3 regions of the Diaphorobacter sp. J5-51 genome follow, and region 1 is predicted to be linked to each of the others. Evidence: predicted binding sites of a transcription regulator. Region 1 holds the regulator's gene; each other region holds the start of a gene.
The links. Region 1 encodes FNR, which switches genes on or off when oxygen is low (the NO sensors DNR and NnrR bind a similar motif). Its sites were predicted from a motif close to TTGATNNNNATCAA; they were not measured.
Positions count from the first base shown of each region.

Region 2: the regulator FNR is predicted to act here: its motif matches at 1,317-1,330, upstream of cyoA (ubiquinol oxidase subunit II).
Region 3: the regulator FNR is predicted to act here: its motif matches at 2,008-2,021, upstream of OX89_RS16355 (cation-transporting P-type ATPase).

Region 1 covers NZ_JSYI01000085.1:25,373-28,855, reverse strand. Annotated here, with positions in the region: gene OX89_RS12100 (sulfite exporter TauE/SafE family protein) at 1-102, opposite strand, end outside; gene hemN (oxygen-independent coproporphyrinogen III oxidase) at 106-1,488, opposite strand; gene fnr (fumarate/nitrate reduction transcriptional regulator Fnr) at 1,660-2,403, shown strand; gene OX89_RS12085 (hypothetical protein) at 2,447-2,716, opposite strand; gene OX89_RS12080 (FixH family protein) at 2,744-3,016, opposite strand; gene ccoG (cytochrome c oxidase accessory protein CcoG) at 3,059-3,483, opposite strand, start outside.
Region 2 covers NZ_JSYI01000072.1:26,534-30,016, reverse strand. Annotated here, with positions in the region: gene OX89_RS09535 (MFS transporter) at 1-1,144, opposite strand, end outside; gene cyoA (ubiquinol oxidase subunit II) at 1,456-2,505, shown strand; gene cyoB (cytochrome o ubiquinol oxidase subunit I) at 2,567-3,483, shown strand, end outside.
Region 3 covers NZ_JSYI01000130.1:151,139-154,621, reverse strand. Annotated here, with positions in the region: gene OX89_RS16355 (cation-transporting P-type ATPase) at 1-1,835, opposite strand, end outside; gene OX89_RS16350 (alpha/beta fold hydrolase) at 2,182-3,003, opposite strand; gene OX89_RS16345 (O-acetylhomoserine aminocarboxypropyltransferase) at 3,003-3,483, opposite strand, start outside.

The DNA.
Region 1 (3,483 bases):
CAGCCCCGTAAGCGCCGCGCAGGGAACAGAACACATCGCCAAACAGTGTGCCCCTCCCATCAACCCCATCAGGAAGGCCGTCGTGGCCAGCGTCCACAGCATGGGTCAAATAATCCGGGAAAAGCGAGCGCGGTTGCGGTCAGCCTGTAGATACTTGTCGAACACCATGGCCACGCCGCGCACGAAATACCACCCCATGGGCGTAACTTCAACGCCCTCATCACTGATTTTCACCAAGCCCTGAGCCGCCATTTCTTGCAGTTGCTGTAATTCCGCATCGAAATAACTGCGGAAATCAATCAGCCAAGACTGTTCCAACGGCTCAAACAGCAACTCACCTTGGCACATCAACGCCATGATGACTGCGCGACGCACCAAGTCGTCCTTGGTCAACGCCAGCCCGCGCACCACAGGCAAATGCCCCTGGTTAATGCAGTCGTAATACTCGTCCAGCGTTTTCACGTTTTGGCTGTAAGTAGCGCCCACGCGCCCGATGGCAGAAACGCCCAGACCAATCAGGTCGCAATCGGGCTGCGTGCTATAGCCTTGGAAGTTGCGGTGCAGCCTGCCTTGCCGCTTGGCCACCGCCAGCGCATCGTCTGGCAGCGCAAAATGGTCCATGCCCACGTAGACGTAGCCGGCTTCTTGGAACACATCAAGTGACCGGGCCAACATGGACACCTTGGCCGAAGCCATGGGCAACTCGGCCGTGATGATGCGTCGCTGCGATTTGAAGCGTTCTGGCAAGTGAGCGTACGCATACAGCGCGATCCGGTCTGGCCGCAGCTCGGCTACCTGCTCCAAGGTGCGATCAAACGACTCCGGTGTCTGGCGCGGCAGCCCGTAGATCAAATCCACGTTCACCGATTCAAACCCGAGCTTCCGAGCCGCATCGACCAACGCGAACACCTTTTCGGCAGGCTGAATGCGGTGCACGGCCTTTTGTACTTCAGGGTCGAAATCCTGCACGCCAAAGCTCAGGCGATTGAAACCCAGCTCCGCCAACAATCCCAGCCGCGCTTCATCCACGGTCCGAGGGTCCACTTCTATGGAGTACTCCCCCCCCGGAACGAGGACGAAACTGCGCCTCAGCATGCCCATCAGTTCGCGCAAACCGTCATCCGTCAGAAAAGTAGGCGTGCCTCCGCCGAAATGCAGCTGGCTCACATGCTGACCCACACCGCAGTGCGCCGTATGCAGGTCGATTTCACGGCTGAGGTAACGCAAGTAGACCTCTGCCCGCTCTGGATGCCGAGTAATGATCTTGTTACACGCGCAGTAATAGCACAGCGATTCACAAAACGGGATGTGGACATAAAGCGACAAAGGCATCGCCTTGGCTACCGAACCCACGCGACGCTGCTGCAGCGCAAGAATGTATTCCCGCTCTCCAAAGGCTTCGACAAAGCGATCAGCAGTCGGATAAGAGGTGTAGCGCGGCCCTGGAACGTCAAAGCGACGCAGGAGCTCTGTTGTAACAACGGTCATGACGGGATTCCTTGCACTTTCACATCACTGTGCCGTAGAGTCCCCCATGAGTCCTTGACGTTGATCAAGCGCCCATAAGGTCCTTGTGGCGACAATTTGACTTCGGCTCAAAGTCGTCCAACGGCCTACGGCATTCCATGTCTCCCAGCCGTTCAGAGGTAAGCTCAAGCCATGAACAGGGTTCCCATGCATACGAATCTCCAGACCATCAAAGTTGCCTGCTCAAACTGCAATCTGCGTGAGCTGTGCATGCCCGTGGGTCTGGACGACCAGCAACTCAAGCGCATCGATGACATTGTTGCTGTACGACGCAAGATCAAGCGTGGCGGCACGCTTTTCCGGAACGGTGAACCCTTCACATCCCTTTTTGCCATCCGCACCGGATTCTTCAAGACCTGTGTCGCCACCGAAGACGGTCGCGACCAAGTGACGGGTTTTCAAATGGCGGGCGAGATCATCGGCCTGGATGGCATCGTGAGCGACCGTCACACTTGCGATGCGGTAGCGCTTGAAGACGCCGAAGTATGCGTCATGCCTTTCGATCGTATTGAAGAGTTGTCGCGCGAAGTAACGGCACTACAGCACCATGTGCACAAGATCATGAGCCGCGAGATTGTTCGCGAGCATGGGGTCATGCTGTTGCTGGGGAGTATGCGTGCCGAGGAACGCCTTGCCGCATTCCTGTTGAATCTCGTACAACGCTTGCATGCCCGGGGTTTCTCACAATCCGAATTGGTGCTGCGCATGACACGCGAAGAGATCGGCAGCTACCTGGGATTGAAACTGGAAACCGTCAGCCGCACGTTTTCCAAGTTCGTGGAAGAAGGCATTGTCGAAGTCAAGCAGCGCCACGTGCGCATACTGGATACGGATGCGCTCAAGGGCATCGTGAACAGCCAGCAGGCCTGCCACTAAGGCAGACTCAGGGACAGGCTCAGGGACAGGCTCAGGGACAGGCTCAGGCGGTCGGGTCGTCGTCGCCCGGCACCTGGTCGCGGTTCAGCTCCCGCGACGACATCGCCAGCAGCGCGGTCAGCGCGCCAGAGCCCATGGACACCGCCCAGAACACAAAGAACGCCACGGTATAGACGCCCAGGCGCGACAGCGCCAGCGGCTGGCCAAACCAGTGCAGGTCCTCCGGGTCCACCATGGCAAACACCAGCATCTCCAGCACGCACGCCGTCAAAAAGGCGGGCCAGACAATCCACATCAGTCGTTGCGTCCACATGCTTGCGGTCTCCTGCCGGGGGCGCGCTCAGCGCGGCTGGTCCTGCACGGGCGTGGCCGCGTGGTTGCGGCCCTTCATGGCCGGGGCCAGGCTTTTTTCGGGGTTTTCGAGCGTCTTGTTGATCTCGATACCCTGGCGGTAATAGTCCTCGGCCACCACCGGGTCGGGCCGCGACACGGCCAGCCACAGGGTGACAAAGCCCGCAATGATGACGATGACCGGCCCGGCAATGACGAGCCAGACATGGCCAAACTTCCACCACGGCTCAGGCGTGGTCTCCAGAGTAGGGCTTGCAGGCATGGCGGGGTGAACTCCTGGTAATCAGTGGCAAAAAAAACAGGCTCAGCGCGGCACCAGGAACACGGACTTTTCCGTCACATGGGCGGCGCTGCCCAGGGCCTGCACATCAAACTGCACCGCGTGCGAGCCCGGCGGCACCGTGCCATACGGTATCTGCAGCCGCACCGCCACCCAGCGGGACTCGGCGGCGGCAATCTCGACCTCGGCGTCCGAGGCCACAGCGAGCCCCTCAAGCCCGCGTGCGCTGATGCGGTAGCGCTGGGGGCCTTCGGTGGCATTCATGATCTGCAGCCGGTAAATGTTCTCCAGCTTGCCACCTGCCACGATGCGCGAGAGCGCAGCGCGGTCCCGCACCACGTCCACCTTCAGCGGTGTGCGCGTGACCAGGCTGGCCAGCATGGCCACGCACAGCGCCACCAGCACGGCGGTGTAGATCAGCACGCGGGGCCGCAGCACGCGCCGCAGCA
Region 2 (3,483 bases), on a different contig from region 1:
GCTGGGTGGAGAAGTTGGCCGTCACCGTGCCCGATGCCTGGCCGTACGACAGGCCCAGCAGCACGAAGCCCAGCAGCAGGAACACCGTGCCGCCCACCGCGCCACCGCCCAGCAGCCAGGGCGTGGCCAGGCTGAACAGGCCAATCAGCACGGCCATGGAGCCCAGCAGGTTGCGCCGGCCCATGCGGTCGGCCAACCGCCCCGACACCGCCACCGCGCCGATGGCCAGGAATGCGCCGGCGATCTGCACGCACAGCACCTCGGCCATGGAGCGGTCGGAGAACAGGGCGAACCACGACAGCGGGAACACCGTCACCACGTGAAAGAGTGCGAAGCTGGCCAGTGCCGTAAAGGCGCCCAGCACCACATTGCTCCCCTCTTCGCGCATCACGCGGGCCACGCCCACGGGCTCCAGTTCCTTCTCTTGCAGCAATTCGGCATAGGACTGCCCCACCACCAGGCGCAGCCGCGCAAACAGCGCCACCACGTTGATCGCAAAGGCCACGCAGAACGGGTAGCGCCAGCCCCAGGCCAGGAATTCTTCGCTGGAGAGGCTGCCGTACAGGTAGGCGAACAACCCGGCGGCCAATGCAAACCCCACGGGCGCGCCCAGTTGCCCCACCATGGAATACCAGCCCCGGCGCTCCGGCGGTGCGGCCATCGCCAGCAGCGACGGCAGCCCGTCCCAGGAGCCGCCCAGCGCCAGCCCCTGGCCGAAGCGCAGCACCGCCAGCGCCCCGGCGGCTGCCAGCCCCGCCACCTGGTAGCTGGGCAGGAAAGCCATGCTCACCGTACAGCCGCCCAGCAGGAACAGCGCCAGCGTCAGCTTGGTGCCGCGCCCCCAGCGCCGCTGCACGGCCATGGAGATGGCGGTGCCCAGCGGCCGGGCGATGAAGGCGATGGCAAAGATGGCAAAGGCCATGAGCGTGCCGTCCAGCCGCGACATGAAGGGGAACAACAGCGACGGGAAGACCAGCACGCAGGCGATCCCGAATACGAAGAAGTCGAAATACTCCGACGCGCGCCCGATGATCACGCCCACGGCGATCTCGCCCGGGGTGACGTCTTCGTCGGTGTGCGCGCGCGACAGCGATGCCGCGCTCTCGGGGCCGTAAACGGGGTATGCGACGGAACCGCTACTCATGACCGTACTCCTTGGCTTTGCAGACACAGCTCCGTTCTACACGCAAGCCCCGCGGTCAACAAGTACGCTTACACTGACGTCCCGCGCGGGAAAACCCTCACGCCCAGTCGGCCATCCGCGCCGCCATGGTCGCGCCCGCAGGCCGCATCCGGCCTGCCATCACGCCATAAGTTTGACCCTGGACAAAATGTCCAATCGACAAATGCGCTAGGCGTATTACATTCGTCTCCGTCCAGTAATTCGCGTTTACACCTAGCGCCGCGCCCGCCCGCGCGACGCAAGGCCGTGCACGCTTTTTGACACGCCTAGCAATGCTCCAACTGAAGAAACTCCGCGGGCCCACCTGGCTCGCCGCGGCTTTGGCCGCAGCCAGCCTGGCTGGTTGCAGCAAGGCCGTCGTATTGAACCCGGCGGGTGATATCGCTGCCCAGCAGGGCAACCTGGTGGTGACTGCCACGGTGCTGATGCTGATCGTCATCGTGCCGGTGATCCTGCTGACGCTGCTGTTCGCCTGGAAGTACCGCCAGGGCAACACCGACGCCGAGTACGACCCCGACTGGCACCACTCCACCTCGCTGGAGTTGGTGATCTGGAGCGTGCCGCTGATGATCATCATTGCCCTGGGCGCGCTGACCTGGATCGCTACCCACAAGCTGGACCCCTACCGCCCCCTGGACCGCATCGACGCCCAGCGCGCGCTGGCCGCCGACGTCAAACCGCTGGAAGTGCAGGTGGTGGCCATGGACTGGAAGTGGCTGTTCTTCTACCCCGAGCAGGGCATTGCCACGGTGAACGAGCTGGCCGCGCCAGTGGACCGCCCGATCCTGTTCAAGCTCACCGCCACATCGACCATGAACGCGTTCTATGTGCCGGACCTGGCCGGCATGATCTACGCCATGCCTGGCATGCAGACCGAGCTGAACGCCATCATCAACAAGCCCGGCGTGTTCCATGGCCTTGCCTCGCACTACAGCGGCCCCGGCTTCTCCGGCATGACCTTCAAGTTCCACGGCCTGAGCGATGCCGAGTTCGCCCAGTGGGTGGACAAGGCCAAGACCGAAGGCAAGCCCCTGGACAAGACCACCTACCTGCAACTGGCCAAGCCCAGCCAGCGCGACCCCGTGCAGCGCTTTTCTACCGTGGAAACGGGCTTGTACGGCAAGGTGCTCAACCGCTGCGTGGAAGACGGGCAGATGTGCATGCACGACATGATGGCTATCGACGCGCTCGGCGGCGAAGCCTTCGTCAAAGCCAATGGTCTGACGCTGCCGCAGGACGTATGCACCGCAGGCAACGCGCCACAGATCCTGGCCGCGCTGCAGCCCGCAGCCGCCCTCCCCGAGGCCACCACCCAACAGTGAATTTGACGGACCCGACGCGGGCGCCAAGCCGGCGCCGGGCCCATTAGCCAAGAGATTCGATATGTTGTCTGAACAAACTACCCCAGCCCACTGGCTGTTGGGCCGCATCACCTGGGACTCGATCCCGATGGCGCACGAGCCCATCGTGCTGTGGACCTTCATCGCGGTGGTCCTGGGTGGCATCGTGATGCTGGCCGGCCTCACCAAGTTCCGCCTGTGGGGCCCGCTGTGGCGTGACTGGATCTGCTCCATCGACCACAAGAAGATCGGCATCATGTACATGATCCTGGGCCTGGTCATGTTCCTGCGCGGCTTCGCCGACGCGGTAATGATGCGCCTGCAGCAGGCCATGGCCGTGGGCGAGAGCATGGGCTACCTGCCGCCGCACCACTACGACCAGATCTTCACGGCCCACGGTGTGATCATGATCTTCTTCGTGGCCATGCCCTTCGTCACGGGCCTGATGAACTACCTCGTGCCGCTGCAGATCGGCGCGCGCGACGTGTCGTTCCCTTTCCTGAACAACTTCAGCTTCTGGATGACCACCGGCGGCGCCGTGCTGGTGATGATCTCGCTGTTCCTGGGCGAGTTCTCCACCTCCGGCTGGCTGGCGCTGTCCAACCTCGGGGCGCAGGACCCTGGCGTGGGTCTCGACTATTACATCTGGGGCCTGCAGATTGCGGGGGTGGGCACCACCTTGTCGGGCATCAACCTGATCGTCACCATCATCAAGATGCGCGCGCCGGGCATGAACCTGATGAAGATGCCCGTGTTCACCTGGACCGCGCTGTGCACCAACGCGCTGATCGTCGCCTCGTTCCCCGTGCTGACGGCCGCGCTGGTGCTGATGTCGCTGGACCGCTATATCGGCACCAACTTCTTCACGAACGACCTGGGGGGCAACTCCATGCTGTACGTGAACCTGATCTGGATCTGGGGCCACCCCGAGGTCTACATCCTGGTGCTGCCGGCCTTCGG
Region 3 (3,483 bases), on a different contig from region 1:
ACGTCGCGCAAGGCGGCGTCGTCCAGCAGCTCGATCTCGGCGCCCGTGAGTGCGGGGCGGCCCAGGCCGATGCCCAGCTGCGCGCCAATCGCACGTGCGGTTTCGCCGTGGTCGCCGGTGATCATCTTCACGCGTACGCCCGCTGCCTGGCATTCGGCCACCGCGGCCACGGCCTCGGGGCGCGGCGGGTCCATGCTGCCCAGCAGTCCGAGCAGCGTGAAGCCACCCTCCATGTCGGCGAACTGCAGCGCGTGCTGCTGCACCGGCACGCGCTTGATGGCGATTGCCAGCACGCGCAGCGCCCGCGCCGCGCAGTCGTTGGCTGCGCGGCGCCAGTAGTCCTGCTGCAGCGGGGCATCGGTGCCCGCGCCATCGGCGGGCCACTGGCGCTGTGCGTTGCACATGTCCAGCACACGCTCGGGCGCTCCTTTCACCAGGATCACCGCATGCCCCGCGTGGTCGTGGTGCAGTGTGGCCATGAAGCGGTGCTCGGACTCGAACGGTATGGCGTCGATGCGCGGCTGGCGCGCATGCAGCGCCGTGGCGTCCAGCCCCGCCTTGAGCGCCAGGGTGACGAGCGCGCCCTCCGTCGGGTCGCCCGTCAGGCTCCAGCCCTGGGGTCCGTCGTGCAGCGCGGCGTCGTTGCACAGCAGCGCCACCTGGGCCACGGACTGCAGGGCAGGGTGTTCTTGCGCAGTGATGGGCACGCCCCCGATGAGGAAGCCCCCCTGCGGCGCATAGCCGCTGCCGGTCACCTCTATGACATGGTCGGCGGTCACCACGCGCTGCACGGTCATCTCGGTGCAAGTGAGGGTGCCGGTCTTGTCGGAGCAAATCACCGTGACAGCCCCCAGCGTTTCCACCGCCGGCAGGTGGCGGATGATGGCGTTGTGCTGCGCCATGCGCCGCACGCCCATGGCCAGGGTGATGGTCATGATGGCGGGCAGCCCCTCGGGGATGGCCGAGGCCGCCAGCGCCACGGCCATCATGAACATGTCCGCGGGTGCCTGAGCGCGCCAGAGCACGCCGATGGCGAACGTGGCGAGCACGAACAGCCCGATGGCCAGCGCCAGCCAGCGGCTGAACTGCGCGATCTGCCGCAGCAGCGGCGTGGTGCTCGCCTGCACCTGGGCCAATAGCGTGCTGATGCGCCCCAGTTCACTGTTCGTGCCCGTGGCCACCACGGCGCCCAAAGCGGTGCCTGCGGCCACCAGCGTGCCGGAGTAGAGCATGCTGCGGCGGTCGCCCAAAGCGGCGTCGGCTGCCACGGCGGTTTCGTCCTTGTCGCAGGGCACGGACTCGCCCGTCAGCACGGCCTCGTCGGCGCGCAGGCTGCGGGCCGTGAGGATGCGCAGGTCCGCAGGCACCTTGTCGCCGGACGCGAGGATGACGATGTCGCCCGGCACGAGCTGGTCGGCGGCCACCAGTTGGCGCTCCCCCCCGCGCAGCACCGTGGCCTGCTGCGAGAGCATGCGGCGTATCGCGTCCAGCGCCGACTCGGCCTTGCCCTCCTGCAAGAAACCGATGATCGCGTTGACGATCACGGCCCCCAATAGCACCCCGGTGTCGATCCAGTGCGCCAGTGCCGCGGTGACCGCTGCGGCAGCGAGCATCACATAGATCAGCACATTGTGGAACTGCTGCAGCAGGCGCAGCCAGGCCGGTCGGCGCGGCGGCGCGGGCAGGCGGTTGGGGCCGAAGCGTGCCAGGCGCCGCGCCACCTCGGCATGCGCCAGGCCGTGGCGGTCGTCGGTTTGCAGCCGTCGCAGCGCTTCGCCAGCGGACAGCGCATGCCACGGGGTGCCGCGGGCATCGGTGGTTGGGGGCAGGTGCATGCAGGGCGGGCGCCGGACGACGCGACTGGTCGGGTGAACCCAGTCTAGGTCCGCAGGCGTGGACCGTGCCAATGCCCCAGTGCCAGGCCGGGGAAAGTGGCCGCTATTGGCCTTCTTTTGCTATATAAACAATAGCTGACTGCGCTTGCTGGTTGGGCATTTGATGCTGTTTTTGATATGCATCACGTGGCAGTAAATGGTCGCCGCGGGCAAGCAGGGGCCAGTGTTTCGCATGTGGCAGGGGAAGTCACATCCCCCTCTGCCGAGGCGGCGGCGCCCGTCATCCATCGGGCAGGGGAGCGCTGCAGGGGATGCCCTGCACCGCCGGCCCTGCCGTGCAACGATCTCAGGCGGAGATGCGTCTTGCCAGGAAGTCGCGGATGGCGAACAGCGTTGCGTCCGGTGCTTCGGTCATCTGGTGGTGGCCCACCGGCAGATGGACGATCTGCACGTCCTTGCCCGCGGATCGCGCGGCCTGGATCAACCCCTGCGCGGCCTTGGGCGCGGTCATTTGGTCTTGCGTGCCCAAGACGAACAGCACGGGGCACTGCACCGCTGCGATGGCCTGCTCGCCGTGGGCGTAGCTGTCGCAGGCCACGAAGCCGCGGTGGAACACATTGACCTGCGGGTTGCTGCGCAGCACCTTGCGGCCCAGCGCCATGCCCGCGCCGTACACCCAGAAGCCCGCGCCTGAGGGGGGCGAGAGGGTGCTGCGCGAGAACACGTTGACCATGCGCAGCGCCTGCTCGGGGTCGGTCTGCGATGCCTCGATGAGCGTCGGCGACACCTTCATCGGATAGGCCGTACCGACCAGCACCAGATGGCTCACGCGCCCGCCCAGGCGTGCGGCGGCCTCCAGCGCGATCAACGATCCCCAGCTATGGCCCACCAGCGCGGCGCGCTGGATGGACAGTGCGTCGAGCAGGGCGCCCACGAAGTCGGCCGCCTGCTCCACGCTTGCAGGGGCATTGCCCGCGCTTTTGCTGTGGCCGGGCAGGTCGACGGCCAGCACGTTCCAGCCATGGTTGGCCATGTAGCGGCTTTGCAGCGCCCAGACGCTGTGGTCGTTGAGCACGCCGTGGATGAACACCACGGTGGGCTTAGCGGCATCGAAGGGCTTGCCGCTGGTGTAGCAGTAGGTCTGTGCGCCGTTGACTTGCACGTACATCACGCACCTGCCTTTCGCGCTGGCTTCTCCGCAGCCTTGAGTGCCCGCTTGAGGTCGTCGATCAGGTCGTCGGCATCTTCTAGTCCGATCGACAGGCGGATCGTGCCCTGGCTGATGCCGCCCGCGGCGAGCGCTTCGTCGCTCATGCGGAAGTGCGTGGTGGAGGCGGGGTGGATCACCAGGCTGCGGCAGTCACCCACATTGGCCAGGTGGCTGAAGAGCTTGAGCGTCTCGATGAACGTCTTGCCCTGCTCGCGGTTGCCCTTGAGGTCGAAGCTGAACACCGAGCCCGCGCCGCGCGGCAGCAGGCGCTGCGCGAGCTGGTGGCTGGGGTGGGACTCGAGCAGCGGGTGCCCCACGCGCTCGACGAATGGGTGGCTGGCAAGGAACTGCACCACCTTCTCGGTGTTGCGCATGTGGCGTTCCATGCGCAGTGGCAGGGTCTCGATGCCCTGAAGGATCAGCCAGGCGGTGTGCGGG